DNA from 3 places in the Oerskovia enterophila genome. Region 2 is predicted to be linked to each of the others. Evidence: riboswitches for the same ligand, from Rfam matches in the RefSeq annotation. Region 2 holds a riboswitch; each other region holds the start of a gene.
The links. A riboswitch is a leader RNA that binds a small molecule or an ion and turns the genes downstream of it on or off. The one in region 2 is predicted to bind thiamine pyrophosphate.
Positions count from the first base shown of each region.

Region 1: linked by a shared signal. The riboswitch ahead of ACIPWA_RS08590 (thiamine ABC transporter substrate-binding protein) and the one ahead of thiD (bifunctional hydroxymethylpyrimidine kinase/phosphomethylpyrimidine kinase) in region 2 are both predicted to bind thiamine pyrophosphate.
Region 3: linked by a shared signal. The riboswitch ahead of thiC (phosphomethylpyrimidine synthase ThiC) and the one ahead of thiD (bifunctional hydroxymethylpyrimidine kinase/phosphomethylpyrimidine kinase) in region 2 are both predicted to bind thiamine pyrophosphate.

Region 1 covers NZ_JBIVFZ010000002.1:918,161-928,579, forward strand. Annotated here, with positions in the region: gene ACIPWA_RS08580 (ABC transporter ATP-binding protein) at 1-559, opposite strand, end outside; gene ACIPWA_RS08585 (ABC transporter permease) at 559-2,256, opposite strand; gene ACIPWA_RS08590 (thiamine ABC transporter substrate-binding protein) at 2,262-3,353, opposite strand; TPP riboswitch at 3,412-3,537, opposite strand; gene ACIPWA_RS08595 (DUF4235 domain-containing protein) at 3,707-3,976, shown strand; gene ACIPWA_RS08600 (serine hydrolase) at 4,044-5,465, shown strand; gene ACIPWA_RS08605 (YdeI/OmpD-associated family protein) at 5,632-6,069, opposite strand; gene ACIPWA_RS08610 (phosphotriesterase family protein) at 6,280-7,329, opposite strand; gene ACIPWA_RS08615 (DMT family transporter) at 7,326-8,408, opposite strand; gene ACIPWA_RS08620 (ribokinase) at 8,545-9,507, opposite strand; gene ACIPWA_RS08625 (glutamine amidotransferase) at 9,507-10,250, opposite strand.
Region 2 covers NZ_JBIVFZ010000001.1:1,067,972-1,078,390, reverse strand. Annotated here, with positions in the region: gene ACIPWA_RS04760 (2-isopropylmalate synthase) at 1-164, opposite strand, end outside; gene ACIPWA_RS04755 (FadR/GntR family transcriptional regulator) at 354-1,040, shown strand; gene ACIPWA_RS04750 (ABC transporter ATP-binding protein) at 1,030-1,929, shown strand; gene ACIPWA_RS04745 (quinone oxidoreductase family protein) at 1,956-2,951, shown strand; gene ACIPWA_RS04740 (hypothetical protein) at 2,948-3,220, shown strand; gene thiD (bifunctional hydroxymethylpyrimidine kinase/phosphomethylpyrimidine kinase) at 3,285-4,895, opposite strand; TPP riboswitch at 4,887-4,987, opposite strand; gene ACIPWA_RS04730 (HEAT repeat domain-containing protein) at 5,129-5,956, shown strand; gene ACIPWA_RS04725 (DUF389 domain-containing protein) at 5,990-6,976, shown strand; gene ACIPWA_RS04720 (hypothetical protein) at 7,094-7,462, shown strand; gene ACIPWA_RS04715 (YceI family protein) at 7,488-8,156, opposite strand; gene ACIPWA_RS04710 (SDR family NAD(P)-dependent oxidoreductase) at 8,378-9,226, opposite strand; gene pheT (phenylalanine--tRNA ligase subunit beta) at 9,231-10,419, opposite strand, start outside.
Region 3 covers NZ_JBIVFZ010000004.1:258,056-268,474, forward strand. Annotated here, with positions in the region: gene ACIPWA_RS14195 (response regulator) at 1-521, shown strand, start outside; gene thiC (phosphomethylpyrimidine synthase ThiC) at 621-2,300, opposite strand; TPP riboswitch at 2,357-2,466, opposite strand; gene ACIPWA_RS14205 (diacylglycerol/lipid kinase family protein) at 2,607-3,590, opposite strand; gene ACIPWA_RS14210 (CAP domain-containing protein) at 3,658-4,743, opposite strand; gene clpB (ATP-dependent chaperone ClpB) at 4,947-7,565, opposite strand; gene ACIPWA_RS14220 (hypothetical protein) at 7,851-8,516, shown strand; gene ACIPWA_RS14225 (alpha/beta hydrolase) at 8,732-9,691, shown strand; gene ACIPWA_RS14230 (cation diffusion facilitator family transporter) at 9,800-10,419, opposite strand, start outside.

The DNA.
Region 1 (10,419 bases), on a different contig from region 2:
CGGGCGCCAGCGCGCGAGCGAGCGCGACCCGCTGCCGCTCTCCACCGCTCAGGGTCGCGACGGGCCGCTGCGCGTACCCGGCGAGCCCGACGACGTCGAGCAGCTCGGTCACCCTGCCCGCCGCCGCGGACCGCTTGACGCCCGCCATCTGGAGCCCGAACGCGACGTTCCCCGCGACGTCCCGGTGCGGGAAGAGCTGCCCCTCCTGGAACATGAGCCCGAACCCGCGCCGGTGCACGGGCACGCCCGCGAGGTCACGCCCGTCCCACGCGATGCTCCCGCCCGCGACGGGCTCCAGCCCCGCGACGGCGCGCAGGAGGCTCGACTTGCCGCAGCCGCTCGGCCCCAGCAGGGCGAGCACCTCGCCCGGTGCGAGGTCGAGGCTCACGCCGCGCACGGCCGTCGTCCCGGGGCCCTTCGAGGAGGCCGGGTCGGGGTAGTGCACGACGACGTCGCGCACCGTGAGTCCTCGGCCCGCCGTGCTCCCGCTCGGGTCGTGCGGCACGTGCGGCTCAGCCGAGCCGTCCGTCGTTCGCTCCACCACCGTGGCTCCGTCCATCAGAACTCTCCTGCCGAGCGGTCGCCGCGCAGGCGTTCCGCCACCATCATCACCGTTGCCGTGAGGACCGCGAGCACGACGCTCGCAGCCAGTGCCATGCCGTAGTTCTCCGCCCCGGGCCGCCCGATGAGCCGGAAGATGACCACGGGGAGCGTGGCCGCGTCGGGCCGGGCCAGGAACGACGTCGCCCCGAACTCGCCGAGCGACACCGCGAACGCGAACCCGATCGCGAGGCCCAGCGACCGGGCCGCGATGGGTCCGTCGACCGCGGCGAACACGCGAGCGGGCGACGCCCCGAGCGTCGCTGCGGCCTCGCGCAGCCGCGGGTCGATCGCGCGCAGCACGGGCAGCACGGTCCGGACCACGAGCGGGATCGCGACGACCGCCTGCGCGATGGGCACGAGCAGCCCCGAGGTCCGCAGGTCCACGTCGATGCCGAGCGGCTTGTCGAGCGTGATGAGGAACCCGAACCCGACCGTCACCGCCGAGACGCCGAGCGGGAGCATGAAGACCGAGTCGAGCGCGCTGATCGCCCGCCGACCCGTTCGTGACCGGGGACGCCGCGAGACGACGAGCGCGACGAGCCCGCCGATCACGACCGCGAGCACCGTCGCGATCGCGGCGGTCCGAAGCGAGTTGGCCGTGGCCTCCCACACGGTCACGCTCAGGGCGTTGCGGCCGCCGGTCGTGCCGAGGTTCGCGTAGTTCGCGAGGCTCCAGCCGTCGGGGGTCTGGAACGAGCGCACGAGGAGGTTGACGAGCGGCAGGGCGATCAGGCCCAGCACGACGACGGCGGTCACCGCGAGCGGGGCCGCGTCGGCCCGCAGGCGCAGCGGCCGGGCGGCGGACGTCGCCGCGGACAGGTGGAGCGCGCGCTCGCGGCGGGTGCGGGTCCGGTTGGCGACGCTCAGCGCGACCACGACCACGACGAGCTGCACGACCGAGAGCACCGCGGCCGCGCGCAGGTCGAGGAACTGCGTGGTCTGGATCCAGATCTCGGTCTCGATGGTCCCGTACTGGACCCCGCCCAGGACGAGCACGACCCCGAACGCCGTGGCGCAGAACAGGAACACGATCGACGCGGCCGACGCGATGGCCGGGGCCAGGGACGGCAGCGTCACGGACCGGAACGCACGCCAGGGCGAGGCGCCCAGGGCGCGAGCCGCTTCCTCGGCGCGCGGGTCGAGGTGCTCCCAGAGCCCGCCGACGGTCCGCACCACGACCGAGTAGTTGAAGAACACGAGGGCCAGGACGATCGCCCCGAACGTCCCGTCGAGCCGCAGGAACCCGAGCAGCCCGCCCTCGACCAGCAGGGAGCGGAAAGCCACCCCGACCACGACGGTCGGCAGCACGAACGGCACGGTCACGAACGCGCGCAGGAACGTGCACCCCCGGAACCGGCACCGGTACAGCACGTACGCGCCGGGCACGCCGAGCAGCACCGAGATCACGGTGCCGAGCACGCCCTGCCACAGCGTCAGCCCGATGATCCGCCAGGTCCGCGGCTCGGAGAACACCTCGGCGAAGCCGGAGAGGTCGAGGGAGCCGTTGCTGACGAACCCGCGCGCGATCAGCGTCGCGACGGGCCACGCGAAGAACACCCCGAGGAACAGCAGCGGCAGCCCGGCGGCGAGCCCCCACAGGAGGACCCGCCCGCCGCGCTGCACGGCCGCGGGCAGGCCGCGGCTCACGGGCATCGTGCTCAGCCGATCACCGTCGACGTCCACGCCTTGATCCACTCGTCACGGTGGGCCGTGATGTCGGCGGGGGCGACCTCGAAGGGCGACGGGGACAGGGGCGCGAACTCGGCCCAGCCCTCGGGCAGCTCGGTGTCCGCGTCCGCCGGGTACATGTACATGTTGTCGGCGATGTCGGCCTGGAACGCGTCGCTCACGAGGAAGTCGACGAGCTTCTTGGCGCCCTCGGGGTTCTTGGCCCCGGCCAGCACGCCCGTGTACTCGACCTGGCGGAAGCAGGTGTCGAGCAGCGCGCCCGTGGTGGTCTCGGTGCCGTCCTCGGTGACCGTGAACGCGGGCGACGTCGAGTAGGACAGCACGAGGGGGCGCGGGCCCTTGCCCTCGGAGCCGGAGAAGTCGACGTAGTAGGCGTCGGACCATCCGTCGGCGACCTTGACGCCGTTGTCCTTGAGCTTGCTCCAGTAGCCCTCCCAGCCGTCCTCTCCGTAGGCGCCGACGGTCGCGAGCAGGAACGACAGCCCGGGCGACGACGTCGCGGGGTTGGTCACGACGAGCAGGTCCTTGTACTCGGGCTCGGTCAGGTCGTCGAGCGTCACGGGCTCGGGGATCCCCGCTGCCGTGAACCAGGCGTGGTCGACGTTGACGCAGACGTCGCCGAGGTCCACGGGGGTGAGCTCGCCGTCGCCCACGGCGTACTGGGTCGCCGAGTCGGCGAGGCCCGAGGGCGTGTAGGGCTCGAGCACGCCCTCGTCGATCGCGCGGGTCGCGAACGAGTTGTCGATGCCGAACACGACGTCGCCGAGCGGCGCGTCCTTGGTCAGGATCAGCTGGTTGACGAGCGCTCCGCCGTCGCCGGGAGCGACCTGCTTGACGGTCAGCCCGGACTCCTTCTCGAACGCGGCGAGGACGTCCTCGCTCACGTTGAAGGAGTCGTGCGTGACGAGCGTGACGGTGCTCGCCTCGGCGCTCGACGAGGTGTCGCCCGCGCCCGTGTCGGTCGTGCCGGCACAGGCCGTGAGGGCAAGCGCGCTGAGCCCGCCGACGAGGCCGAGGCCGATCGTGCGGGCGGTGCCGCGGCGGGTACTGATGGTGTTCATGTGTCCTCCTTGGACGTCACAGGAGGGGGACCTCGCGCACGGGAGGTCCCGTGAGCGAGGCTGGAGAAGCCCGACTTCCTCCACCGGTGCTAACCGGATCAGGTTCGAGGGTCTGCGGTGGTCCGCACTCTCAGCGCCTGTTGCCCGTTGTCTCCGGGCGGTCGGCGCTCCCCTGTCGTTCACCTGCGACTTTACACCGCGGTCCGACGGCGCAGGCAGGGGTCCGGCGTGTGGTCTCGCCCGGGGCGCGCCCCGCCCCGGGCGACGGCTACGGTGGGACCTGAGCTCCGCCGTCGGGCACCTTCACGACGCGCGGCGCGCCCCGCCCGCCTCACCCTCACCTGGAGGTCCACATGGCCGAGAACGAGCAGACCCTCACCGAGAAGGTCGCGACCGTCGCCCTGACGCTGGCCGCGGGCTGGGTCGCGCAGAAGGTCGTGAGCTTCGCGTGGGCCAAGGCCACGGGGCACGACGCCCCCAAGGACCTGGACGACCCCGAGGTCGGCATCATCAGCGCCGTCACCTTCGCCGCGGCCGCTGCGGCCGCGAGCGTGTTCGCCCGCCGTTTCGCGGGGCGCGAGGCCAAGCGCGTCGTGACGCGGCTCGCGGCCCGCGCGTCCTGAGGCCGGGGTCGGGCGGCTCCGGCGGGTCAGCGCCCGCCGCGTGACGGATGTTCCGTAGGGTGTCTCGATGCCCTCCTCTCCTGCCGCCCGACGCCGTCGCTCACCCCTCGTAGGAGGCCTCCTCGTCGTGGGGCTCGCACTGACCGGGTGCTCGTCGTCCGGGAACGGCTCCGAGGTGTCGCCCACGCCGAGCGTGGCCCCGACCGCGGTCGCGCTGCCGGGCGGCACGGTCGGCAAGGCGGCCACCTGGGTGCTCGAGGTGCTCAACGCGGACGCGTCCCCCGACGCCGCGGCGCTCGATCGGCGGTTCGCCCGGTCGTTCCTGGACCAGGTGCCCGCCGCCCAGCTCGTGCCCGTGCTGGACCAGCTCCGCGCGGACCGGGAGTGGGTGCCGGTCTCGGTCGACGTGGTCGACGCGGGCGAGAAGCAGGCCGCGCTGACGATCGTCGGGGCGAGCGGGCAGTTCTTCACGATGCAGATCGGTGTCGACGCGGACAGCCGCATCGAGACCCTGTTCTTCGGCCCGGGCGACGACCCGCACCGCGACCCCGCGGCGAGCTGGGACGAGCTGGGCGAACGCCTCGACGCCGTGGACGCGCAGAGCTCGCTGCTCGTGGCCCAGGTCCTGGACAACGGGACGTGCCAGGCGGTCGACGGGGTCCCTGGCGGCTCGGACCCTGACGAGGTGCTGCCGCTGGGCTCGATCTTCAAGCTCTACGTGCTGGGCGCGGTGTCGCAGGCCGTCGAGGCCGGGACGCTGACCTGGGACGACGAGCTGACCGTGACCGACGACGTGCGGTCCCTGCCCTCGGGGCAGCTCCAGGACGCGCCCACGGGCACCGCGGTCACGGTGCGCGAGGCGGCCGAGCTCATGATCTCGATCAGCGACAACACCGCGACCGACCTGCTGGTCCAGGCCGTGGGGCGTGACGCCGTCGAACGCGCGCAGGCCACGCTGGGGCACGCCGACCCGTCGCTCAACACCCCGTTCCTCACGACCCGCGACGCGTTCGCGATCGCCTGGGGCTCGCCGTCGCAGGCCACCGGGTGGGCGGCGGCCGACACCGCGGGACGGCGCGCGATGCTCGACGCGCTGCCCGGCGGGCCCCTCGCCGTCGACCCCGCGGGAGTGACCACGCCCGTGTGGCAGGACGACGTCGACTGGTTCGCGACGTCGTCGGACCTGTGCGCCGCGCACGTCTGGTTGCACGACCGCGGCGAGCAGGACCCCGTGGTGCGCGAGGTGCTCTCGGCCAACCCCGGCATCGAGGTCGACACGACGGCGTGGCCCTACGTCGCGTTCAAGGGTGGCAGCGCGCCCGGCGTCCTGGCGGGCTCGTGGCTCGCGGAGGACGCCGAGGGCGACACGTACGTCGTGACCGTGCAGCTCGCGGCCACGGACCCGGCCGTGCTCGCGAACCCGATGGTGCTGGTCGACACCGCGGAGAGCGCGTTCGCGCTGCTGGGTGGCGGGGCGGGCTCGAAGTAGGGCGTGCTGCGCGGGGCCCCCGGGCCGAGATAGAACGTGCTGTGCGAGGTAGAACGCACCGCGCACTACCTCGCGCAGCACGTTCTACCTCGCGGTCACCCGGGGACCGGGGCTGACCGTCGTCCTGCCCCGGCCCCGGCCCTGCCCGGGATCTCCGTCGTGGGGCCTACGCGCCGGGAGCCAGCTCCGCGACGGCCTTGTCGATCCGCCGCTGCCGGGTCTCGGGGGTCTTCGCGGCCTCGATCGGCTCGACGAGCGCGCGCCGGCGGCTGAACGACAGCCCGTCGAACGCCGCACGCGCCTCGGCGGTGAGCGCTGCCGCGAGGTCGTCGGGCACGGTGACCTCGCGCGGTGCGTCGTCGACCTCGATCTCGACGTCCACCTCGTCGCCGCCCGACACCCCGGCGGCCTCCCTGTTCTCCGCGCTGAGCGCGATCATGAACCGCCCCTGGTACGGCGCGACCGAGCTGCGGTAGGTGTGCCCGCCGAGCGTGACGCGCACCGGGACGCGCTTGCCCGCGTCGAGCGCGGCAACCACGTCGTCGGGCACGGGGATGCCGGTGGCCGTCTTGCCGCTCTGGAGGATCGTCGTCCGGAATCGCATGGGCCGAGTTTTCCAACGGCCCGACGACGTCGCGCGCCGACCGCTCGACGCTCGCCCCGCCGTCGGGCCGGGTTGGAAGCCTGGGACGGGGAACGGGGGCGGGGACGCCTGGGCCGAGGTAGAACGTGCTGCGCGAGGTAGAACGCACCGCGCACTACCTCGCGCAGCACGTTCTACCTCGCGGTCACCTGGTCACACCGTCGCCCCCGGTCACGCCGTCAGCATCGCCGCCGGGTTGTCGTGCGTCAGCCGACGCAGCACCTCGCGCTCGACGCCGCGCCGGGCGAGCATCTCGGTGAAGACGGTCGGCACGTACGCGAAGCCGTTGCCGCCGTTCTGCACCCACATCTGCTTGAGGAACACGTCGTGGCTCAGGAGCACCTGCCCCGCGAACCCCAGGTCGACGAGCCGGTGGACCGCGCCCGCGGTCGTGTGCGGGTCGGGCGAGACACCCTCCTTGGGGTAGGTGATGTCCATGCCGACCATGTCGAACTCGAGCCACACGCCCCGCTCCGCGACGGCCCGCTGGTACTCGGGGTCCTCGGCCGAGGGGTCCATGTGGCACAGCACGACCTTCTCCGGCCGCACTCCCACCTCGTCGAGCACGAGGTCGAGGATCTCGTGCGCGCGACGCTGCCACCCGGGCAGGTGGATCTGCATCGCGACCTGCGGGTGCTCGAGCTGCGCCAGGGCCGAGGCCCGCAGCGACGCCCGCTCCCCCGCGGTGAAGTCCGGCGAGACGCCGATCTCGCCGATCACGCCCGGGCGGATGCCCGTGTCCCGCACGCCGTCGGAGAGCTCGCGCGAGATCGCTGCGGCCTGCGCGTCCACGGCCTGTACCGTGATGCGCTCGCCCTCGAACTTCTCGAGGTAGGCGCCCGCCCCCATGACGACGTTGAGGCCCGTGCGGCTCGCGACGTCCGCCAGGCGCTCGGGGTTGCGCCCGATCGACTCGCTCGACGTCGCGTCCACGACGGTCCGGCCGCCGAGGGCCGCGAAGCTGCGGATCTCGGCCTCGACGGCCGCGACCGGCTTGTCGGCGATGTTGTCGGCGCAGCAGTACGGGTCCTGGCGCAGCGCCCAGGCGACCGATGCGGACACCGGCTCGCGGACCACGGCCTGGGAGAACTCGTAGCTCGGCGCGTCGAGCACACCGGAGAGGTCGTTGAACAGGTGCTCGTGGGGCAGGGTCAGCCCCAGGTCCTGCGCGGCGACGGGTCCGGTGACCGTCTGGACGAACCCGACCGGCGTGACGTTCATCGCGGGCTCACCTCTCCTGCTTCACCACCGCCGACGGCGGCGGCCACTGCGGTGTCCGCGGTCGTCTCCGGCGACTTCCCCGACGGGATCATGCCGATCACCGCGGCGATCAGCGCGATCACGGTGCCGATGATCGTGGCGGCGTAGATCGTGTGACCGAGCGAGGGGATGGCCGCGTCGATGAGGAGCGAGCCCACGAGCTGACCTGCGGTGGACGCGAGGCCCAGGAGCAGCAGGCCCAGCCCGCGGACCAGGAGCGCCATGAGCGCGATCGAGAGCAGGCCGAGCGGTCCGCCCAGGTACATCCACCACGAGCCGGGGAGCTGGAAGTCGACACCCGAGGTCATGGCGCGGATCGCGTAGGCGATGCCCAGGGCCGTGAAGCCGACCAGGAAGTTCCAGCCGATCGAGACCAGCATCGAGCCCGTGGCGTCGGCCACGGCCGCGTTGCCCGCAGGCTGCCACCCGGCGAGGAGGCCACCGACGAACGGCATGATCGCGAGGGCGATCGTGTGCGGGGCCGAGAAGTTCGGCGAGATGACGATGACGGTCGCGACGATCGCGAGGACCGCGCCCGCGAGGCGGAAGAACGTGAGCGGCTGCTTGACCGAGGCGGTGACGCCCAGGCGGTCACAGATCACGCCCGAGATGACGAGACCCGAGATGAGCGAGATCTGGAACGTCGCGACACCCAGGACGCCGACCGTCACGCCCTCGGACAGGACGATGACCGCACCGCACAGGCCCGCGAGGAAGTTCCACCACGGGATCGTGCGGCCCTTGATGAGGCGCGGGATCGCGAGCGCCTCGCGACGCGTCACGGGACGCGCGAACACGATGACGAACATCAGGACCAGTCCCGTGCCGAACGAGATGAGGGCGGCCGCGTGGCCGTCGCCGATCGTCTTGCCGAGCTGACCGTTGACCGCCGCCTGCATGGGGCCCAGGGCCCCGGCCAGGACGGTCGCGAGGACGAGGAGCGCGGTCGCGGTGCTCTTGACCTTGCTGCGCTGGGACGACGGGGCGACCGTCTGGGCGCCTCCCGAGCGGGAGGCGGTCTCCGGCGTGGTGTGCTTCATTGCTTGGCCGTGCCTTTCATCTTTCGACGGTACGTCGGATCGGTGGACCGATCGAACGGCCAGCCCTGGGTCGACGCTGAGTGGTCGGGCTGGGTGGGGGTCGTGCGGTCGTGCGGGTCGTGCTGGGCCGAGCGGGTCACTGCCCCGGTGCGACGTCCTCCGGGAGGGCTGCAGGGACCTCGTCGGCGAGCGGCAGGGACTCGATCGCCCCGTCGCGAGTGGTCGTGACGGCCGCGACGCGGGCAGCCCAGCGGGCTGCCCCGACGAGGTCCTCACCACGCAGCAGCCCGTCGGCGAGTGCTGCGCAGAAGCTGTCGCCCGCGGCCGTGGTGTCGATCGCGTCGACGCGTACCGCAGGCACGGGCGTCGGGAGCCCGTCGCGGGGGACGACGACCGAGCCGTCGGCCCCGAGGGTCACGACGACGTCGCCCGGGAAGGCGAGCCCGCGCACCATGGCCACGACGTCCGCGAGGGACTCGGGGGCCTCGTCCGCTCCCGCGAGGGTCGCGAGCTCGAACCGGTTGGGGACCAGGACGTCGAACCGGTCGCGGATCTCGGCGGGGACCGGGATCGCGGGGGCCGGGTTGAGGATGGTGGTCCCGGTCGCGAGACGCGTGACCGCGGCGAGCGAGCCGAGCGGCGTCTCGCACTGGCACAGCACGACCTGCGCGTCGGCGACGGCTCGCACCGCGGGGTCCCGCGAGTCGACGAACGACTCGTCCACGTCGGCGTTGGCGCCCGCCTCGATGACGATGGTCGACTCGGGCTGCTCCCAGAGGATCACGGCCGTGCCGGTGGGCTCCTCGGACGTCCCGACCGACGTGACGTCGAGCCCCTCGGCCACGAGCCGGGCCGTGATCTCGCGGCCCGCGTCGTCGTCCCCGACGGCCCCGACCATCGCGACGCGGCGGCCGAGCCGCGCGGCGGCGACGGCCTGGTTGGCCCCCTTGCCGCCCGGCGAGCGCTTGAGCCCGGTCGCGCTGATCGTCTCGCCCGAGCGCGGGATCCGGTCGACGGTCAGCCGGACGTCCATGTTGAGGCTGCCGACGACCGTGATCTCGGGGGCATGAGCGGGGGCGCCCCCGGGGACGGCGCTCATCAGCCCGCGAGCCAGGTCACGGCCTGGCCGAAGAGCTTCGGGTAGCCGGACCACTCCATGAACTCGCGGGGGGCCCAGTGCGGGGAGATGTCGGACGCGAAGGCCAGCGTGCGCCCCTCGCCCTCGGTCCGCACGGCGACGAGCGGGCGTCCCTCGATCGTGGCGAGGACGGTCGCGTCGGCCTTGGCCGTGAGCTTCTGGTAGCCGAGCAGGATGGGCCACTCGGCGTCGAGGCCCGCGGTCACGGGGTGCTCGACCTCGGTCAGGACGCCGCCGATGCCCTCGGGGGTCTCCTCGCGGTCGTCGTACGGGAGGATCTCGACGGGCAGCACGGCCTCGACCGCGGTGCCGTGGTAGTTGGCCTTGGCCTGGAAGCCCTGGAAGCTGAGGTAGCCGCCGGCCATCATGAGGCCGCCGCCGCGACGCACCCACTCGGCGAGGAGCTTGATGCGGTTCGGGAAGGGGCGCCCCTCGGAGAACACGACGGGCGGCAGGAGCAGGGTGTTGGCGCCGATGTCCGAGAGCAGGACGACGTCGTACGCGTCGAGCTCCTCGAGCGTCGACGGGAAGTCGGTCGCGACGAGGTGCGAGGGCAGGTGGGTGACCTCGTGGCCCTCGGCGGCGAGCGCCTCGAGCAGCTTGGCGCAGCCGATCTCCAGCTGGGCGTGCGGGAAGGCGTCGTAGCCCTTGTAGTCCGTCGCGGCATTGATCCACGACTCTCCGGCAAGCAGCACGCGGCTCATGCGGTTCTCCTCAAGACGGTTCGGGCTCGGCCGCACATCGGCGACGTTGCGCAATGTTGTGTTGCTGTTGCGCAACAACCTAGGTGTGCGTCAGGCTCGTGTCAACCGACGACCCGTCGGACGAGCCCCTCCACCCCGCGGGCCCCGCGAGACGCCGCACGATCACAGG
Region 2 (10,419 bases):
CGGGTGGGCCACCGGCGGTCCGTGAGCGGGACGTCGACGCGCGAGAACACGTCCTGGTAGCGGTGCGAGGGCATGCGCGAGGCGCGCTGGCGGTTCCACGCGGGCCGGCCAGGTGCTGGTGGGCCGTCGGGGGTGCACAACGTGGGGAACGGGCTGGTGGTCATGGTCATGTCTCCGGGTGCGGGCCGCGCGGTGCACGGCAGGCGGCGTCCGACCGGCGCACGGCAGACCCCCACGGCGGGGAGCCGGTCGGCTCAGGCCCCGCCGCGGCGACCAAGAAGGAGTGCGCTCCACGACATGGGAGGTACGCTAGCCGCGATCAAGTCCTCAGACAACCTGAGAGGTTGGCTCCCATGCCCACGCTCCGCCGGCTCCCCCTCGCCGACCAGGCGGCCGAGCTCATGCTCGACCGCGTCCGCACCGGCACCTGGCCGCTCGACCACCGGCTGCCCGGCGAGCAGGCGCTCGCAGCCGAGCTCGGCGTCGGACGATCGACCGTGCGCGAGGCCATCCGTCAGCTCGCGGGCAGAGGGGTGCTCGAGAGCCGCCAGGGCTCGGGCGTCTACGTCGTCCGGGCCGAGCCGGGCGAGGACTGGCAGGAGGTGCTGCGGCGCGGCGAGATCGTCGACGTGCTCGAGGTCCGCGGAGCCCTCGAGACCGAGGCCGCCCGGCTCGCCGCGGCCCGCCGCACCCCGGCCGACCTCCGCGCCATGGCCGCGGCGCTCGCGGGTCGCGGCAAGGTGCCGGCGACCGCGAGCGCGCAGGAGTACGTCGACGCCGACCTGGTCTTCCACCGAGCGGTCGTCGACGCCGCGCACAACGCGGTCCTGACCGACCTGTTCGCCACGTTCGTCCCTCGCCTGCGTCGGGCGATGGTCGACATGATCGAGCTCGACGGCGCGGGCGAGCGCCACCGGCACGACCAGGACGCCCACGAGGCGATCCTCGACGCCGTCCGCGACCGCGACGCCGACCGTGCCGCCGCGACGAGCCGCCGGCACCTCGACTCCGTCCACGAGAAGGTCACCCGTGAGCACTGACACCGCCTCCCCCAGCGTCCCGGCCAGGTCCCCGTCCTCCGTGCGCGCCGGCACCCGGGGTCCCGTCCCGCCCGCCGACGCACCACCACCCTCGGCGGGCGCCGTCGTGCTGGACCTGCGCGACGTCGCGTTCGTCCGCAACGGCCGCACGATCCTCGAGCACGTGGACCTCACGGTCCGCGCGGGCGAGCACTGGGCCCTGGTCGGCCCCAACGGTGCGGGCAAGAGCACGATCCTCAGCCTGTGCGGGGCGCGCAACCACCCCACGCGCGGCGAGGTCGACGTGCTGGGGAGCACGCTCGGGCGCGTCGACGTCCAGGCCCTGCACAGCAGGATCGGGCACGTGAACCCGCGTCACCCGCTGCGCACGCCGCTCACGATCCAGGAGGTCGTCCTGACCGGGATCACCGGGACGACCGAGTGGCGCCAGCGCTGGGAGCCGACCCGGGCCGAGGTCGACAGGGCGCGCGCCCTCGTCACGGACATGGGGCTCGCCGGCAAGGAGCACGAGCAATGGACCACGCTGTCCCAGGGAGAGCGCGGGCGCACGATCATCGCCCGGGCGCTCGTCGCCGACCCCGCGCTGCTGCTGCTCGACGAGCCGAGCACGGGGCTCGACGTCGCGGCACGCGAACAGCTGCTCGCGACGATCGACGCGGTGCGGGTCGCGCACCCCGAGGTCGCCTCGGTCCTCGTGACCCATCACCTCGAGGAGCTGCCCACGTCGACGAGCCACGCGCTGCTGCTCGCGCCGGGGCGGGTCTCCGCGGCCGGTCGCGCGGACGAGGTCCTGACGACCGAGGCCGTCTCGCGCTGCTTCGCTCATCCCGTCCACGTCGAGCGCCGCCACGGACGCTGGCGGGCCTCGGCGGGTCCGGGCACCGCCTGACCCGACGCCCCGCCTAGGCTGACCCCATGCGCGCGATCCAGGCACTCCAAGCAGGCGGCCCCGACGTCCTCGAGCTCGTCGAGCTCCCGACCCCAGCACCCGGACCCGGCGAGCTCCTCGTCGACGTCGCGGCGGCGGGCGTCAACTTCATCGACACCTACCGTCGGGCGGGGGTGTACCCGATGGAGTACCCGCACGTGGTCGGAACCGAGGGCGCGGGCGTCGTCGCAGCGGTCGGCCCCGGCGTCACGGACTTCGAGCCCGGCGACCACGTCGCGTGGACCAACGCGTTCGGCTCGTACGCCGAGCAGGTGGTCGTCCCGGCGGACGTCGCGATCCCCGTGCCGGAGTCGGTCGACCTGCGCGTCGCGGCGGCCGTCGGCCTGCAGGGGCTCACGGCCCACTACCTCGTGACCTCGACGTACCAGGTCCAGCCCGGGGACGACGTCCTGCTGCACGCGGGGGCCGGAGGCGTCGGCCTGCTCGCGACCCAGCTCGCGGTGCGCCGCGGCGCGCGCGTCATCACGACCGTCTCGACCGAGGCCAAGGCCGAGCTGTCGCGCGCGGCCGGGGCGTCCGACGTCGTGAACTACGCCGAGCTCGACGACCTCACGACCGAGCTGCCCGCGATCGTGCGCGACCTCACGGGCGGTCGGGGCGTCGCGGTCGCCTACGACTCGGTCGGCAAGGACACGTTCGAGGCCTCCCTCGCGTCGCTGCGCCGCCGCGGGATGCTCGTGCTGTTCGGCGGGTCCTCGGGCCAGGTGCCTCCGTTCGACCTCCAGCGCCTCAACAAGGGTGGCTCGCTGTTCGCGACCCGCCCCAAGCTCGACGACTACACCGCGACGCGCGCCGAGCTCCTCGAGCGCGCCGACGAGGTCTTCGCGCTCGTGGCCTCGGGCGACCTCGACGTGCGGGTGGGCGCGACGTTCCCGCTCGCCCGCGCCGCCGACGCGCACCGCGCCCTGGAGGGCCGGGAGACGACCGGCAAGGTGCTGCTCGTCCCGGGCGCCGCCTCGTGAGCTGGGACTGGGTGCCGCCGCGCCCCGGCGAGGACGAACCCACCCGGCGCACGGACCGCCGCCTGCGCCTGGCGCTGACCGTCCTCATGGTCGTCTTCACGGGCGTGCTCGCGGTCTACTACCTGACGGTCGGGCTCGACCAGATGCGCGCGCAGTGCGTCACGGAGCGCCCCGAGGGCGTGTCGTCGAACGAGGTCAGCACGTCGTGGCGCTGGTGGCCGCCCGGGTACAGCTGCACGTACCCGGACGGCGGGACGACGAGCGCCTGAGGACGGCCGCTCGCGCCGAGAAGTGAGCAGATGCCCCCGTTCCCCCCGGATCAGGAGCATCTACTCACTTCTCGGCGCCCCCGACCGGCGCCTCGGGCCAGGTCGGCCGGGTCAGCCCCTGCTCGAAGAACAGGTACTCGTGCATCGAGGACAGCTCGAACGCGCGCAGCATGCGTTCGAGCTCGGCGGGCGAGGCCCAGCGCGCGGCTTCGTCGGCGAACGAGCACGCGGTGCGTGTCGCCTCCTGGAAGGCCGGGTCACCGTAGAGCGAGATCCAGCGCGCGTAAGGATGCCCGTCGAGGTCCCCCGCCCGGCGCACCAGGACGTCGCCGATGTACGAGTACAACCAGTAGCACGGCAGCAGCGCCGCGACGGTCTCCGCGTACGACCCGTTCGACGCCGCGTGCAGGTGGTTGGTGTAGGCGGCGGTCACGGGAGAGGGGTCGACGCTCTCGACCGCCCCCCGGTCCATCCCGGCGTGCTCGCCCAACCAGTCACGGTGCAGCGCCTGCTCGACCTCGAGCGACTCGACTGCCGCCCCCGCGAAGAACTGCCGGGCCTCCGGCGTCGGCGCGAGCTGGCTCGCCCGCGACAGCACGCGCGAGTACTCGGCGAGGTACGCGGCGTCCTGCGCGAGGTAGAACCCGAAGTCCTCGGCGGCGAGGCTCCCGTCCGCGAGCGCCCGCACGAACCCCATGCTCTCGACGGCCTCGCGCCACCCCTCGATCCGCGCCCAGGCCTCCTCGGAGAACACCTGCCTGCCCAGCGTGGGCAGGTGCGCCAGGTGGTCGACGGGTCCGCGGCCCGTGCCCACCGCCAACGCTCCCCCGGCCCGCAGCGCGCCGGTCAACCAGGTCTTCGCGTCGCGCGTCGCGCTCTCCCAGCCGTCCCGTCGGGGACGCAGGGCGGCGACCGCCGCCGACAGCGAGCACCCGGTCCCGTGGGTGTGCACGGTGTCGACGCGGGGCGCGGAGAAGGTCGTGACGTCGTCGGGCCCGCACGCGCCCACCAGGGCGTCGGGCGACTCCTCCCCGGTGAGGTGACCACCCTTCAGGAGCACGACGGCGCCGCTCGCCGCGTGCAGGCGCCTCGCCTGGGCGAGGGCGTCGGGCCAGGTGGTCGCGGCCTGCTCGCCGACGAGGACGGCGAGCTCGGGGAGGTTGGGGGTCACGAGGTCGGCGAGCGCGACCAGCTCGCGCACGGCCTGCTCGGCCTCCTCGTCGAGGAGGCGGTGGCCGCTCGTGGCGACCATGACGGGGTCGAGCACGACGAACGGCGGCTGCACACGACGAAGCCACGCGGCGATCGCGCGTGCGTTCGGCTCGTCGGCGACCATGCCGATCTTGACCGCGTCGATCGTGACGTCGTCCGAGACCGCGTCGAGCTGCTCGGTGAGGAAGTCCGCACCCAGGACGTGGACCGTGCGGACGCCGTGCGTGTTCTGCGCGACCAGGGCGGTCGTGACCGCCATGCCGTACGCGCCGTGCGCCGCGAACGCCTTGAGGTCGGCCTGGATCCCGGCGCCTCCCGTCGGGTCGGTGCCCGCGATGGACAGGACGCGGGGGCGGGAGGCCTCGGCCCCCGGCGACACGCCGTGCTCGGTCGCACCCCGGGTCCCCGGCGCAGGTGCGGGGGTGGGGGTGGGCAGGACAGGTGCGGTGGCAGCAAGCGACATTGCCGACATCCCTTCGCTAGTGCTAGCTAGATCAGGTTCGACGGGTGTGTTCTCAGCCCGGCTCGTGGGAGCGGGCACCCCGTGTCATTGCAGGGAACTCTAGCGGGCGAGGGGCGTCCTGCCGGCGGCGGTCCGCCTGGTGGCGGCACCTGAGGCGTCGCCCGCCTCTATGCTCACCGCATGGTTCGCTCCGCTCCCGCTCGCCGGCGTCGCTCGCGCCCCTCGGCCTCACGATGACCGACGACCTGGTCGCCGGGCTCCTCGACCCGGACCCCGAGGTCCACGAGGACGCGGTCGACGACGCCGCCGAGCGAGCCATGAACGACGACCAGGGCGCCGTCGACGCCCTGCGCGACGTCGTGCTGCACGTCGAGCGATACCCGATCGGCACGTTCGAGCGGACTCTCAACCGCCTCTACGCCTTCGCGGACCCATCGCTCGAACCGGCGATGATGCGCGCCCTCGAGTCCGGGGTGTCGGCCACCTGGTACCTCACGGCAGCCTGCGCTCGGGCGGGATTCCGGGGAGCCGTCCCCTACGCCCTCGCCCTGCTCGGCTCCCCCGTCACCTCCGAGCGGAGTGTCGGCTGCGAGGTGCTCGGTGACCTGGACGCGCACGAGGCAGTGCCGCACCTCGTCGCCCGGCTCGGCGACCCCGAGCACGTCGTGCGGGAGGCCGCGGCCGGAGCGCTGGCCGGTCTCGGGGGTGCCGACGCCGTCGACGCGCTGCGCCGCGAGCTCGTCGAGCACCGGTTCCCGCTCCTGGGGTACGTGGCGAACGCCCTGGGCTCGATCGACCCCGACCAGTCGGTCTGGCTCCTCGACCAGGCGTGCGCACCGGACGTCCACACCCGGTACTGGGCGGTCCGTGCCCTCGGGAGAACCGGGAGCGAGCGTGTCCACGAGCGGCTGCTCCACGTCGCAGCAGACCCTGCGGAGGAGACCGTGGCCATCGCGAACGGCAGCACGGTCGCGAGCGCGGCACGCAAGTCCCTGAAGACCTGGCAGCGCGTGCGCCGTGTCCGCACCGGTACACCGAGCGCGAGCGCCGACCCCCTGTGATGCTGGGGGCACTCAGACGCCCCGGGAGGCAGCATGCGCGTCACCACGGCCGACGTCCAGCGGATGACGTCCGCGCTGTTCATCAGCGAGGGGCCGTCCTCCCGGTCGCGTCAGGCCACGTTCTGGACCCTGCTGATCCTCGCCGCGATCATCGCGTCGGCGGGCGTCGCAGCCGACAGCACGGCCACCGTGATCGGCGCCATGATCGTCGCGCCCCTCATGACGCCCATCGTCGGGACCGCGCTCGCGATCGTCCTCAACGACCACAGGAACCTGACCTCGTCGGCGCTCCTGGTCGTCGCGGGCGCTGCGGGGGTGGTCGCGACCGGGTACGTCGTCGGGCTGTTCGTCCCGATCGAGATCGTCGCGGCGACCAACAGCCAGGTCGCGGGCCGCGTCACGCCCCAGCTCATCGACCTGCTCGCGGCGCTCGCGACCGGGGCCGTCGGTGCGTTCGCCCTGGTACGCGCTGACGTGTCGGACGCCCTGCCGGGCGTCGCCATCGCGATCTCGCTCGTCCCGCCGCTCGCGGTCGTCGGCCTCACGCTCGAGTCCGGGGCCCCGAACCAGGCCTTGGGGGCGCTGCTGCTGTTCGCGACCAACGTCGCGGCGATCATCGCGACCGGCACGATCGTCTTCCTGCTCTTCCAGGTCCGCACGGCCGCAGGCGAGACCGAGCGGTTCGTCGGCCCCCTGCGGGGTGCGAGCCTCGTCACGGTCGCAGCTGCCCTGCTCCTCGTCGCGGTTCCCCTCAGCACCATCAGCCAGCACGTCCTGCGGCAGAACGCGGACAAGATCGCCGCGGCTCCTGTGGCCCAGGCGTGGGCCGAGCAGGAGAGCTGGACGATCACCGGGATCTCCTTCAGCGGGTCGGTCCTGAGGATCGAAGCGATCGGCCCGGCCCCCGAGGCCGATGCCGCCACCCTGCGCGCGGCGCTCGACGAGGCGGGGCTCGCCGACGTCGACGTCGACGTCACGCTCGTGATCGGTGGGACGAGGCGACTGCCGGCGACCGGCTGACGGCCCGACGGCCCCGCCCGGTTGAGCGCGCCCGGTGAGCCCGCCCGGTTGAGCCCGCGCGGTGATCGGCGGATCCTGGAGGTGGGCCAGGACGGCCCCACGACGAGGAGGCCGGTCATGAGCTCGACCCACGGGAACGACGTCTCACCTCGGACCCGCTCGGAGGGTGGTCCGGACCGCGGCCGTCGACGCCTGGTCCTCGCCCTGGCACTGGTCGGCGCGGCCCTCGTCCTCGCCGCGTGCGCCCCAGGACCCAACCCCGACGTCGGCACGCCCACCGCGGACGGCAGCCCGGCGGGGTTCTGGCTGGGCCTGTGGCAGGGCATCATCGTGCCCGTGACGTTCGTGATCTCGCTGTTCACCGACACGGTGAACATCTACGAGGTCCACAACAACGGGAACTGGTACGACTTCGGGTTCGTGCTCGGCCTGGGGCTGTTCGTGGGTGGTCCGTTCGGGGCGTCCCGCGGACGCCGCCACTCCTGACCACCGAGCGACGAGCGACAGTCGCTCAGTCCTGCCGGATCGCCTCGCCGGCGATCTCGATCTCGACCTTCTTGCCCACCAGCAGCCCGCCGGTCTCCAGCACGACGTTCCACACGAGCCCGTAGGCCTCGCGGTCGAACGTGCCCGAGGCGCTGAACCCGAAGATGTCGCGGCCGTACGGGTCTCGCCGCGCCCCGCCGAACTGCATGGTCAGATCGATCGGCAGGGTCACTCCCCGGATCGTGAGCAGCCCGCTCACGACGAAGTGCCCCGCACCAGCACCCTGGATCCTGGCCGCAGGGACCTCGGAGCGCTCGGGCGAACGGTTGCGCAGGCGCGCCCAGCTGAGCATGGCGTCGTCCTGCGGGCCCTGCCAGCGCACCGACGTGCTGCGGAACTCGACGGTCGGGAATCGCTCGACGTCCAGGAAGTCGGCGCTGCGCAGGTGCCCGTCGCGCTCGTCGTGGTGGGTCGTGAGACTTGTCGCGTCCATGGTCGCGGCGACCGTGGACGCGAGGGGGTCGGCCCCGACGACGATCGTGGCGCTCGCACGCGTGAGCTCACCGCGCACCGGCGAGACCATCATGTGCTTGCCGAGGAACCCGACCCGCTTGTGGGCCTCGTCCAACAGGAACGTCCCCGCATCCGGGATCGTCATGCCGTTCCAGAACCGGGTCGGGTGGTCGATCGTCATCCGGGCAGGGCCTCTCGCTCGTTCTCGCAGGTGCAGAACGGCGGTGTCCGCACCGACCGGGTCGGTGTGCCCCTCGAGCATTCCCCATGAGTAGTAGAAAGTTCAACTACTCGAAGGGTGAACCTGGCCACCTCCCGACCACGGTGGACGACGCGAAGGGCCGCTGCTCCCGGAGGAGCAGCGGCCCTTCTGATCGGTCGCGGGAAGCGAGCGGCCCGGGTTCAGCGCGCCGGGAGCGCCCCCGGCATCGGGTCGTCGTCACCGAACCGCGTCACGCGCAACCGACGCGCTTCCGGTCCTGGCACGCTGTCCGTCGAGCCGGTGGCAGCGTCGGACGCGGCTCGCAGCGACTCGGGAGAGTCGTGCGTGACCCGGACGAACGCCCCCGACCACGCGTCGAGCTCTCCGCGCGCGACCGCGACGATCATCTCGACCGTCCGCTCGACCGGGGTCCACTCGGTGCGTCCCACGTGCATGTCCATGGACGCGGTCAGGTCGGTCTGCACGACCCCGGGCGAGACCTCGAACGTCCGCAGCCCCCGGGCATGACCCGACAGGTGCAGGTTCGACCCCATGCGCAGCAGCGCGGTCTTGCTCGCGTTGTAGGCGCTCGCACCGTCCATGTCGTGCGAGCCCGCACCGGAGCTGAGGTCGACCACCCGGCCCCCGCCGCGGGCGAGCATCCGGGGGACGACCGCGCGTGCGAGCAGGAACGGCCCACGCACGTTGGTCTCCATGACGGACCACCACTCGTCGGGGTCCGCCTCCCACAGCGGGACCTCGGCATCGATGCGCCCGGCGTTGTTGACCAGGAGGTCTATCCCGCCCAGCTCGGCCTCGGCGCGCGCGACCGCCGCGTCCACCGACGCGGGCGAACCGACGTCCGCGACCAGCCCCACGGAACGGCGACCCAGCGCGCGAACCTCCGCGACGACGTCGTCCACGCGGGACGCGTCCCGACCCAGGACCGCGACGTCCAGGCCCGCCTCGGCGAGCCCCCGCACGACCGCGCGGCCGATCCCGCGCGTACCGCCCGTGACGAGGGCGGTACGCGCGGGGGCGACGCTCACGACGTCAGCCACGCAGCTCGGCCCCGACCTTCTCGTGCGCCGCGGCGACGGCCGCGGCGCGCACCGCCGCGGAGTCCTCCGCGGTCAGGGTGCGGTCGGTGCCGCGCAGGCGCAGCGAGAACGCGAGCGACTTCTTGCCCTCGCCGACCTGGGGACCGGTGTAGACGTCGAAGAGCGCGAGCTCCTCGAGCAGGTCGCCCGCCCCCTCCTCGATCGCGGCGCGCACGGCCGAGGCCGGCACGGAGGCGTCGACGACGAGCGCCAGGTCCTCCTTCGCGAGCGGGAACGACGAGACGGGAGCCGCCTGCACGGGCTGCTCCGGGGCGGCGGCGATCAGGGCGTCCAGGTCGACCTCGAACGCGACGGTCCGCGCGGGCAGGCCGAGCGTCTCGAGCACCTTGGGGTGCAGCTCGCCCGCGTGCCCGACGACGGTCCCGTCCGACAGCTCGAGCCTCGCCGTCCGGCCGGGGTGCCACGGCGCGTGGTCGTGGTCGGCGACGACGACCACGTCCACGCCCACACGGTCGGCCACGAGCTCGGCGGCCGCGAGCGCGTCGGTCCAGTCGGCGGCGCGACCTGCGCCCCACCAGCCCGAGGCGTCGCGCTGCCCCGTGAGGACTCCCGCGACGCGGCGCGGCTGCGGCGGGACCGCGGCCTGCAACGTGGTCAGGTCCTGCTCGCTCGGGCGGACGCCGCCCGGCAGCTGCGGCGCCGCGGGCGCACCGGCGACCGGGCGCGTCACGAGGCCGATCTCGAAGATCGCGAGGTCTGCGTTACCGCGTCCCACGTTGCGCTTGAGCGTGCCGAGCAGCGTCGTGAGCAGGTTCGTCCGCATCTCGGGGTGGTCGTCCGCGAGCGGGTTGACCAGCCGCAGCGCGCGACGACGCTCGTCGTCCACCGGAAGGCGCAGGTCGTCGTGCGCCTGCGGGTTCACGAACGGGTAGCTGAGCGTCTCGACGAACCCTGCCTCCGCGAGGGCGCGCGCGACCGAGCGGCGGAGCTGCTGCGCGGTCGTGAGCCCACGGCCGGCCGGGGCCGGCGGGAGGATCGACGGGATCTTGTCGTAGCCGACGAGGCGGGCGATCTCCTCGACCAGCTCGGCCGCACCGGTCAGGTCCGGGCGCCACGTGGGCGGGGTGACCTCGAGGGTCGTGCCGCCGTCGAGGTCGCGGACCGTGCAGCCGATCTCGACG
Region 3 (10,419 bases), on a different contig from region 2:
ACGTCGTGTGCATGGACGTCCGCATGCCCGGCGGGGACGGCATCACGGCGACGCGCGCGCTCGCGGGGCCCGGCGTCGTCGACCCTGTCCCGGTGCTCGTGGTGAGCACGTTCGACCTGGACGACTACGTGTTCGGTGCCCTGGAGGCCGGGGCGAGCGGGTTCCTGCTCAAGGACGCCGAGCCCGACGTGCTGGTCGACGCGGTGCGGCGCGTGGCGTCGGGTGAGGGTCTCGTCGACCAGACGCTCACGCGGCGCGTGATCGACGAGTTCGCCCGACGGCGGTCCCCCGCCGCGCCCGACGAGGTCGCCTCGGGCCTGCTCACCTCGCGCGAGCACGACATCCTGGCGCTGCTGTGCCGGGGGCAGTCGAACGCCGAGATCGCGGCGACGCTCTACCTCGAGGCGAGCACCGTGAAGTCGCACCTGAGCCGCATCATGACCAAGACGGGCATGCGCGACCGCGTCCAGCTCGTGGTGTGGGCGTACGAGCACGGGATCGCGGCGCCCGGCACGAGCTGACCCCGCCCGACCCCGCTGAGTGCGGAGTACTTGTCGCCGATCGGCTCGTTCGACGACAAGTACTCCGCACTCAGCGGTCGGGCAGGTGGCCGGGGCGGCTCAGCTGCCCGCGACCGGCAGGTAGACCCGGCCGCCCGCGTCCGTGAACTCGCTCGACTTCTCCGCCATGCCGGCCTCGATCGCCTCGACCGACGTCAGGCCGTTCTTCTCGGCATACTCGCGCACGTCCGCGGAGATCCGCATCGAGCAGAACTTGGGCCCGCACATCGAGCAGAAGTGCGCGGTCTTGGCGGGCTCGGCCGGCAGCGTCTCGTCGTGGAAGGCGCGGGCGGTGTCGGGGTCGAGGGAGAGCGCGAACTGGTCGTGCCAGCGGAACTCGAACCGGGCACGGGACAGCGCGTCGTCCCGCAGCTGCGCACGCGGGTGCCCCTTGGCCAGGTCGGCGGAGTGCGCCGCGATCTTGTACGTGATGACCCCCGTCTTGACGTCGTCGCGGTCGGGCAGCCCCAGGTGCTCCTTGGGCGTGACGTAGCAGAGCATCGCAGTCCCGGCCTGGGCGATGATCGCGGCGCCGATCGCGGACGTGATGTGGTCGTAGGCGGGCGCGATGTCGGTCGCGAGCGGGCCGAGCGTGTAGAACGGCGCCTCCTCGCACAGCTCCTCCTCGAGGCGCACGTTCTCGACGATCTTGTGCATGGGGACGTGCCCCGGACCCTCGATCATGACCTGCACGCCGTAGGACTTCGCGACCTTGGTCAGCTCGCCCAGCGTGCGCAGCTCGGCGAACTGGGCCGCGTCGTTGGCGTCCGCGATGGACCCCGGTCGCAGGCCGTCGCCGAGCGAGAACGTGACGTCGTAGTCGCGCAGGATCTCGCACAGCTCCGCGAAGTGCGTGTACAGGAACGACTCCTGGTGGTGCGCGAGGCACCACGCGGCCATGATCGAGCCGCCGCGGGACACGATGCCCGTGACACGGCGCGCGGTCAGCGGGACGTAGCGCAGCAGGACGCCCGCGTGCACGGTCATGTAGTCGACGCCCTGCTCGGCCTGCTCGATCACGGTGTCGCGGTAGATCTCCCACGTGAGCTTCGCGGGGTCCCCCTTGACCTTCTCGAGCGCCTGGTAGAGCGGCACCGTCCCCACGGGGATCGGGGAGTTGCGCAGCACCCACTCGCGGGTCTCGTGGATGTCCTTGCCCGTCGAGAGGTCCATGAGGGTGTCGGCGCCCCAGCGCGCGGCCCACACCATCTTCTCGACCTCCTCCTCGATCGAGGAGGTCACGGCCGAGTTCCCGATGTTCGCGTTGATCTTCACGCCGAACGCCTTGCCGATGATCATGGGCTCGATCTCGGGGTGCCGACGGTTGGCCGGGATCACCGCCCGGCCACGCGCGACCTCGTCGCGCACGAGCTCGACGTCGACGCCCTCGCGGGCAGCGACGAAGCGCATCTCGTCGGTCACGACCCCGACGCGCGCCCAGGCGAGCTGCGTCCGGGCGCCGCCCGTGCCGCGCTCGGTGGGGACGGCGTCGGGCCGGAGCCAGGACGCCCGCAGGGCGGGCAGGCCGCCCGCGAGGTCGAACGCCGCGGGGTCGTCCGACTCGGTGTAGGGGCCAGAGGTGTCGTACAGGTCCAGGTGCTCGCCGTTGCTCAGGAGCACGCGGCGCTCGGGGACGCGCAGGTGCTCCGCGCCCGGGACCGGGTGGTGGACCTTGGCGGACCCCGCGATGGGTCCGGTCGTGATGGTGTGCGCGGACGACCCGGTGGTCGGGGCGGGCACGGTGGGTGCAGCTGGTGCAGCGGCGGTGGGCCCGGTGGTTGTGGGCACAGCGGTCTCAGAGCTCATGGCTCTCTCCCTACGTCGGCATGATCCGAACAGGTTCGAACGGTCGGCGGCGCTGAGCCGCCCTCTCAGCTCGCTGCTGCGAGCTCCCGTGGGTGTGTGGAGTTGTGGGTCGTGCTGGTGGTGCGGTGGTGCTGGGTCGTGCGGTGGTGCTGGGTGGTGCGGTCGTCACCGTAGCGCACCGCGCCGGGCGTCGGCGCGACCGTCCCGCGTTCGGCGCTTGCCCGTGAGTGCGGCCACGGATCACCCGTCCGCCGGCGCGCCCTCCGCGATGTCGTCGGACATGTCGGGCTGGTAGACGCACACCCACAGCGCCCCGGCACGGACGCTGACCTCGAGCTTCTTCGACGGCTCGATCACGTCGCCGTCGAGCTGGCGTGGCTGCGGCCGGTCGGAGATCACGGAGATCCGTGACCCGCGCAGCACCTCCATGTTGGGGACGCGCTTGCGCCCTCGCAGCACCCCGACGAGGAGCTGGACCCAGTGGCCCAGGTTGCGGGGCGCGAGGATCGCGACGTCCATCTGCCCGTTGTCGGGCACCGCGTCGGGCAGCAGGTTGACGCCCGCCTGGAGCTTGCCGACGTTCCCGACGAGCACGCTGCGTGCACGACGGCGCAGCACCGGCCGGTCGTCGACGCGCACCTCGACCTTCATCTCGTCGTCGGCGAGGTGCTTGAACGCGGAGACGACGTACGCGAGCGCACCAGCCTTGGCCTTGAGCGCCGTCGGCGCGTCCTCCATCATCGCGGCGTCGAGCCCCATGCCGGCCATGACGGCGAACGCCTGCCCGTCGACCTCGCCGATGTCGACGGCGCGGCGCCCGCGGTCGAGCGCGAGGCGGATGCCGTCCTCCGGGCTGGGCGGGATACCGAGGTTGGTCGCGAGGAGGTTGCCCGTGCCGCCGGGCAGGACCGCGAGCGCCGCCTCGGTCCCGACGAGCCCTTCGATGCAGGCGCGCACGGTGCCGTCGCCGCCGCTCACGAACACGACCTCGGCGCCGTCCTCGACGGCCTGCCGGGCCTGGCCGGTGCCGGGGTCCTCGGCGGTCGTCTCGAGCCAGGCGGGGGCGGGCCAGCCCGCGTCGGCGAGCTGGGCCTCGATGGTCCGGCGGAGCTCGTCGAGCCCCTCGACCCGGTTCGGGTTGACGATGACCGCGGAACGGAGCGGTGCGTGGTCGAGACGTTGCTGGGCGGCGGGCTCGGGCGTTGCTTCGTGGGACGGGTTCACACCTGAGTATGTCGCGGCGCGCGCTGGCTCGCCCGGCAAGCGGACACCTCGGACCTTCCGGGCGTCCTCAGTACCCGAAGACCTGCACCCAGGTGTTGCCCACGCGCCCGATCCCCATCGCGGTGAAGTCGCAGTTGAGGATGTTCGCACGGTGCCCCTCGGACGCCATCCACGCGTCGACCACGGCCTGGGCGGTCTGCTGGCCCGCGGCGATGTTCTCACCGCCGGGTCGCGCGTACCCCTGAGCGGTCACGCGGTCGCCGAACGTCCGCCCGTCGAGGCTCGTGTGGCTGAAGTACCCCTGGTCGACCATGTCCTGCGCGTGCAGGGTCGCGGCGCGGGCGAGCTGGTCGTCGGCCCGCAGGGCCGGGCAGCTCGCGGCCGTGCGCTGCCCGTTGACGAGGCTCAGCACCGCGGCCATGTCCCCGGTGCCCGACGACGGCGCTCCCCCGGTCGAGCCGGCTCCGCCCGTCGAGGTGGTGGGGTCGGCGAGCAGCGCGGCCCGGGTCGCCGCACCGGCCACGCCGTCGGGCTCGAGGCCTCGTGCCGCCTGGAACGTGCGCAGAGCGCGGTCGGTCCCCGCACCGAACTCGCCGTCGGCCAGGACCGTGGCCCCGTGCACCTGCAGCCGCTCCTGGATCGCCTGGACCTCGGGTCCGGTCGCGCCGAGCTGCGGCGGGCCGGTCGGGGCGGGTGCCTCGGGCGCAGCCTCGGTGGTCGGCGCAGGGTCGGGCGCGGGGGGCGTGTCCGACGGACCCCCGGCTCCCCCGCCCGGTCGCTCGACCGTCGGCGCCACAGGCGCCTGCGCAGCGGGGTCCGCCTCGGCGAGGACCGCTCCGCGGGGGCCGTCGCTCCGGCTGGCGCGGTCGGCGTCCCGCCCGAGCGCGGCGTCCCAGCGCGCTCCGATCGGTTCGAGACCCGGCCCCTCGCCGTCGAGCTCCTGGACGGCCGGGACCGCGAGCAGACCGCCCACGAGGCCGAGCGTGACCACCATGACCTGAGGCAGCGCGCTCGCGCGACGCACCTCGGCGCCGGGGCGTGCGTGCCGGACGGCCTCGGCACGGCGCCGGCGCCTGGCCGCGCGCGACGGCGAGGACGCGATCTCCTCGGCACGGCGGCGGGCGGCGCGGGTCTGCGGAAGGTGGTCGGGCACGGGAGAGTCCGGCAGCACGAATGACCTTCCGTCGAGGGAACGTGGGCTGATCGTCCAGTATGCCCGTTCCGTGGGAGCGAGACCAGGCTGCGCACGCACGAAGGCCCGGACCCCTCAGGGGACCGGGCCTTCCACGCACGAGGCGAGCGACGCCGTCGGGCAGGAGGATCCCCCCGCCCGACGGCACGCACCTCACCGGGGCGTCACTGCTGGACGCGGAGCTCGAGCCCTTCGCCCTCGACCTGCGAGCGGTCGACCACGATCGTGTCGCCGTCCGCGATCTCGCCCGCGAGCAGCTTGCGCGCGAGGCGGTCGCCGATCTCGCGCTGCACCAGGCGGCGCAGCGGACGCGCTCCGTACGCGGGGTCGAAGCCCTCGAGCGCGAGCCACTCGCGCGCTCCGGCCGTGACCTCGAGCGTCAGGCGACGGTCCGCGAGCCGTTCGCCGAGCCGGTCGACCGCGATGTCCACGATCCGTCCCAGCTCGTCGAGGTTGAGCGGGTCGAAGATCACGACGTCGTCGAGCCGGTTGATGAACTCGGGCTTGAAGCTCGCCCGCACAGCCGACATGACGCCCTCACGCTTGGCCGCGTCGTCGAGCAGCGGGTCCACGAGGAACTGCGAGCCCAGGTTCGACGTCAGCACCAGGATGACGTTGCGGAAGTCGACCGTTCGGCCCTGGCCGTCGGTCAACCGGCCGTCGTCGAGCACCTGGAGCAGGATGTCGAACACCTCGGGGTGCGCCTTCTCGACCTCGTCGAGCAGCACGACCGAGTACGGCCTGCGCCGCACGGCCTCGGTGAGCTGGCCGCCCTCCTCGTAGCCGACGTACCCCGGAGGGGCACCGACCAGGCGCGAGACGCTGTGCTTCTCGCTGTACTCCGACATGTCGATGCGCACCATGGCACGCTCGTCGTCGAACAGGAAGTCCGCGAGCGCCTTCGCGAGCTCGGTCTTGCCGACGCCCGTGGGGCCGAGGAACAGGAACGAGCCCGTGGGGCGGTCGGGGTCGGCGACGCCTGCGCGGGAACGTCGTACGGCGTCCGACACCGCGGCGACCGCAGCCTTCTGCCCGATCAGGCGCTTACCGATCACGTCCTCCATGTGGAGGAGCTTCTCGGACTCGCCCTGGAGCATGCGGCCCGCGGGGATACCGGTCCACGCGGACACGACCTCGGCGATCTCGTCCGCACCGACCTTGTCGGCGATCATCGGCGCCTGGGGCGGCGCCGTGGCGGACTCGTCGCTGTCGATCGACGCCTCCTCCTGCTCGGCCGCCTGGAGCTGCTCCTGGAGCTGCGGGATCTCGCCGTACTGGATGCGCCCCGCGGTCTCGAGGTCGCCCTCGCGGATGGCCCGCTCGACCTGGACGCGGAGCTCGTCGAGCTTGGCGCGCAGGTCGCCGACGCGGTTGTGGCCCGCCTTCTCGGCGTCCCAGCGCGCGGTCAGCGCGGACAGCTCCTCGCGGCGGTCGGCCAGGTCGGCACGCAGCTTCTCGAGGCGCTCGCGCGAGGCGGGGTCGTCGGACTCGGAGAGCACGACCTCCTCCATCTCGAGGCGCGTGACGGCGCGCTGGAGCACGTCGATCTCGATGGGCGACGAGTCGAGCTCCATGCGCAGGCGCGACGCGGCCTCGTCGACCAGGTCGATCGCCTTGTCGGGGAGCTTGCGGCCCGTGATGTAGCGGTCCGAGAGCGCGGCGGCAGCCACGAGCGCCGAGTCGGCGATGGTCACCTTGTGGTGCGCCTCGTAGCGCTCCTTGAGCCCGCGCAGGATCGCGACGGTGTCCTCGACCGAGGGCTCGCCCACGAAGACCTGCTGGAAGCGGCGCTCGAGGGCCGGGTCCTTCTCGATGTGCTCGCGGTACTCGTCGAGGGTCGTCGCACCGACCAGGCGCAGCTCGCCGCGGGCGAGCATGGGCTTGAGCATGTTGCCCGCATCCATGGCGCCCTCTCCGCCCGCGCCCGCACCGACCACGGTGTGGAGCTCGTCGATGAAGGTCACGACCTCGCCGTCCGAGGACTTGATCTCCTCCAGGACGGCCTTGAGCCGCTCCTCGAACTCACCGCGGTACTTGGCGCCCGCGACCATGGCCGCGAGGTCGAGCGAGATGAGCTTCTTGCCCTTGAGCGAGTCGGGGACGTCGCCCGCGACGATGCGCTGGGCCAGCCCCTCGACCACGGCCGTCTTGCCGACGCCGGGGTCACCGATCAGGACGGGGTTGTTCTTGGTGCGCCGGGACAGGACCTGCACGACGCGCCGGATCTCCGAGTCGCGCCCGATCACGGGGTCGAGCTTGCCCTCGGCCGCGGCCGCGGTGAGGTCCTGGCCGTACTGCTCGAGGGCCTTGTAGGTGCCCTCGGGGTTGGGGCTCGTGACGCGGCCCGAGCCGCGGACCGCGGGCAGGGCCGAGCGCAGCGCGTCGGCGCTCGCCCCGGCGTCCGTGAGGATCTGTGCGGCGGGCGAGGAACCTGCGGCGATGCCGATGAGCAGGTGCTCGGTCGAGACGTACTCGTCCCCCATGCCCTGGGCCTCCTTCGAGGCCAGGTCGAGGGCGGTCGACGTCGCGCGCGACGCCGTCGGCTGCGCGACGGCCGATCCGCTCGCGGTGGGCAGCGAGACGAGCGCCGCGCGCACCTTCTGGCCGATGGCCTGGGCGTTCGCGCCCACGGCATCGAGGAGCCCGACGGCGACGCCCCCCTCCTGCGTGAGCAGTGCGGCGAGGAGGTGGACGGGTTCGAGCTGGGGGTTGCCGGCGGCCGAGGCGGTCTGGATGGCCTCGCCGATGGCCTGCTGGGACATGGTGGTGAACTTGGTGTCCATGGGGTCTCCGGTACTTCTGGGGTCTGGGTCTACCTGGATCAACGCGACCAAACTTGAGCGTATTCCACTCAAGTCTGTCCGTCATGTCGGCAACTGTGTCGGACGGCTGCCGTACCAGCCGGTGGTTCCCCTTTTCTCGTCCCGCGATCCACGGGATGCTGGGGGCGTGACTACACGACGGCTCGAACCTTCCGCCACCCTCGCACCGGACCGCGGCGACCGCACGACGGCGCCGGCCCACCCGGGAGAGCAGCTCTCCTCCGACCTCCCCGCCGGGGGTGCCCTGTGAACCTCGCACTCGTCGCGATCGTGGTGATCGTGCTCCTCGGGCTCGTCGTCATCGGGCTCGTCGCCTGGCTGCTCCTGCGCCCTCGCAAGGCACCGGCCGCCCAGCCGTACGGGTACGGCGCCCCCGTCGAGGGGTACCCGGCACAGCCCCCGTATCCCGGGCAGCCGGCGTACCCGGGGCAGCCCGGTCAGCCCTTCGGCGCTCCGGACCCGGCGGCCTCCGCCCCGGGCGCCGAACCGGTCCCGGCGCCCTACCCGGTGCAGCCTTCGCACGCGGTCGGGGCCGGGGTCCAGGCCGTCCCGGTCGACCAGTACGCACCGCAGCAGAGCCCGCCGGCCCCGCCCGGACCGCCTGCGCCGGCCGCCGGGCAGCAGTTCGCGCCGCCGCACGCGCCGGCCCCGCAGGTTCCCGACGCGCCAGCCTCCGCGGTCCCGCCGGCACCGGTCGCACAGCCGCACGCGCCGGCGCAGTACGCACCGCCGGCTGCCCACCCGCAGCCCGCGCAGACCTGGACGGCCGAGGTCACCGAGCCCTGGACCGAGCAGACCGACGACTCCGAGCTCGACGAGACCACACGCCTGCGCGAGGACCTCCGCCCGGCACCGCCCGCGGCGCCTGCTGCTCCTCCGGCTCCGCCCGCGAGCCCCGCACCACCCGCCTGATCCGCGGCTCCCGTCCGGCGAGCAGGGCGGGAAGCTCCCGCTCGCGAGGCGGGAGCGACCGCGCGAACCCGGTCGTACCGACCGAGGGCATCCCCCGGAAGGGGTTGTCAGGACGAGCGAGGCACGCCTCCTCGCTCGTCCTGACAGGGCACCCCGCAAGGGGCACAATGGCGGCACCGCGATACCGCCCGAGTACGCGGGCGAAGGGCTGCACCATGACGAACGGCTGGCACCAGGACGTCCTCGGCCCCGAGTGGGTCGCCCGCACGCTCGACCTCCCCGACGGCGACACCGCGACGCTCGTCCGCAAGGCGACGCCTCCCGCGGGAGGCGAGCGCCGCCGTCGGGCCGTGCTGTACGTCCACGGGTTCGTCGACTACTTCTTCCAGGCCCACCTCGGGGACGCTTTCGAGGACCACGGCTACGCGTTCTACGCGATCGACCTGCGGGGCTACGGCCGCTCGCTCGCGCACTGGACCGAGGCGGGCAAGGACCCCAACATGGTCGACGACCTGAGCGTCTACGCCCAGGACCTCGACGCCGCGGCCGCCGCGATCCGTGCCGAGGGCCACGACGAGCTCGTCGTCGTGGGGCACTCGACGGGCGGTCTCGTCACGAGCCTGTGGGCCAACGCACGACCGGGCAGGATCGCCGCGCTCGTCCTCAACAGCCCGTGGTTCGACCTCAACTCGAGCTGGTTCGACCGCGTGGTCTCCACCCGGGTGATCGACGTCGTCGGGCGCTTCGCCCCTCGCCTGAAGGTCGGGTCGCTCGACGACGCCTACGGGCAGGCGCTGCACGCCGGCACCGGAGGCGAGTGGGACTACGAGCTGGGCTGGAAGCCCCACGAGGGCTTCCCAGTCCGCGCCGGCTGGCTGCGCGAGATCCGTCGCGGGCACGAGCAGATCGCGCGCGGGCTGCACATCGAGTGCCCCGTGCTCGTCCTGACCTCGACACGGTCCGGCCCGAACAAGGGCTGGCACCCCGAGGTCATCACCACGGACAGCGTCCTGGACGTCCAGCACATCAAGGACCGCGCCCCCGGGCTCGGCGACGACGTGACACTCGTGGAGATCGAAGGCGGCGCGCACGACCTGGTCCTGTCCCCCGAGCCGGCGCGCAGCGCGTTCCTCGACGAGGTGTTCGGCTGGCTCGACGAGCGGCTGCCCGGCTGATGCGTGACCGGCCGGATGCGCGCTCGTCGTGCCGACTGCTGACGCACCTCGTCATCCGCGACGACGAGGTAGACCGGGAACCCGCACCGGACCGGACCTAGCCGAGGTTCACGCGAGGTCGCGCCGGCCCGGCTCGTCCGACGGCACGAGCGAACGCTCGCTCGCCGGGGACACCGAGATCACGGCCCCCGCGATCACGGGCGCAGCGGTCGCCCGACGCTCGAGCGCGTCGATGCGCTCGGCGACCACGTGCTCGTCGTCGTCCCCCACGAGGTCGACGCTCGCGACCAGGTAGAGCGAGCGCGGACCCACGTACTCGAGACGCAGGTACGTCACCCGGTCGACCTCGGGGTCGGCCAGCAGCTCGCGCAGCGCGGCGTCGCGCGTCGCGGCCCCCGCAGGCTCGCCCACGAGGAAGCGCCGGTTGCGGTCGATGAGGATCCACGAGATGACCCCGAGGATCAGGCCGACGACGATCGAGCCGATCGCGTCCGGGACGGGCGACCCCGTGACCTGGTGGAGGAAGATGCCCACGAACGCGACCACGAGCCCCATGAGCGCCGCGGCGTCCTCCGCGAACACGGCCCGCAGCGTCGGGTCGGACGTGACCAGGACGTGCTGGAGCAGGTCTCGCTCGGCCGCCTTCGCCTCCTTGCGCGCCTGCCGGTTCGCCTGCAGGAACGAGACCCCCTCGAGCACGAACGCGACGCCGAGCACCGCGTACGCGA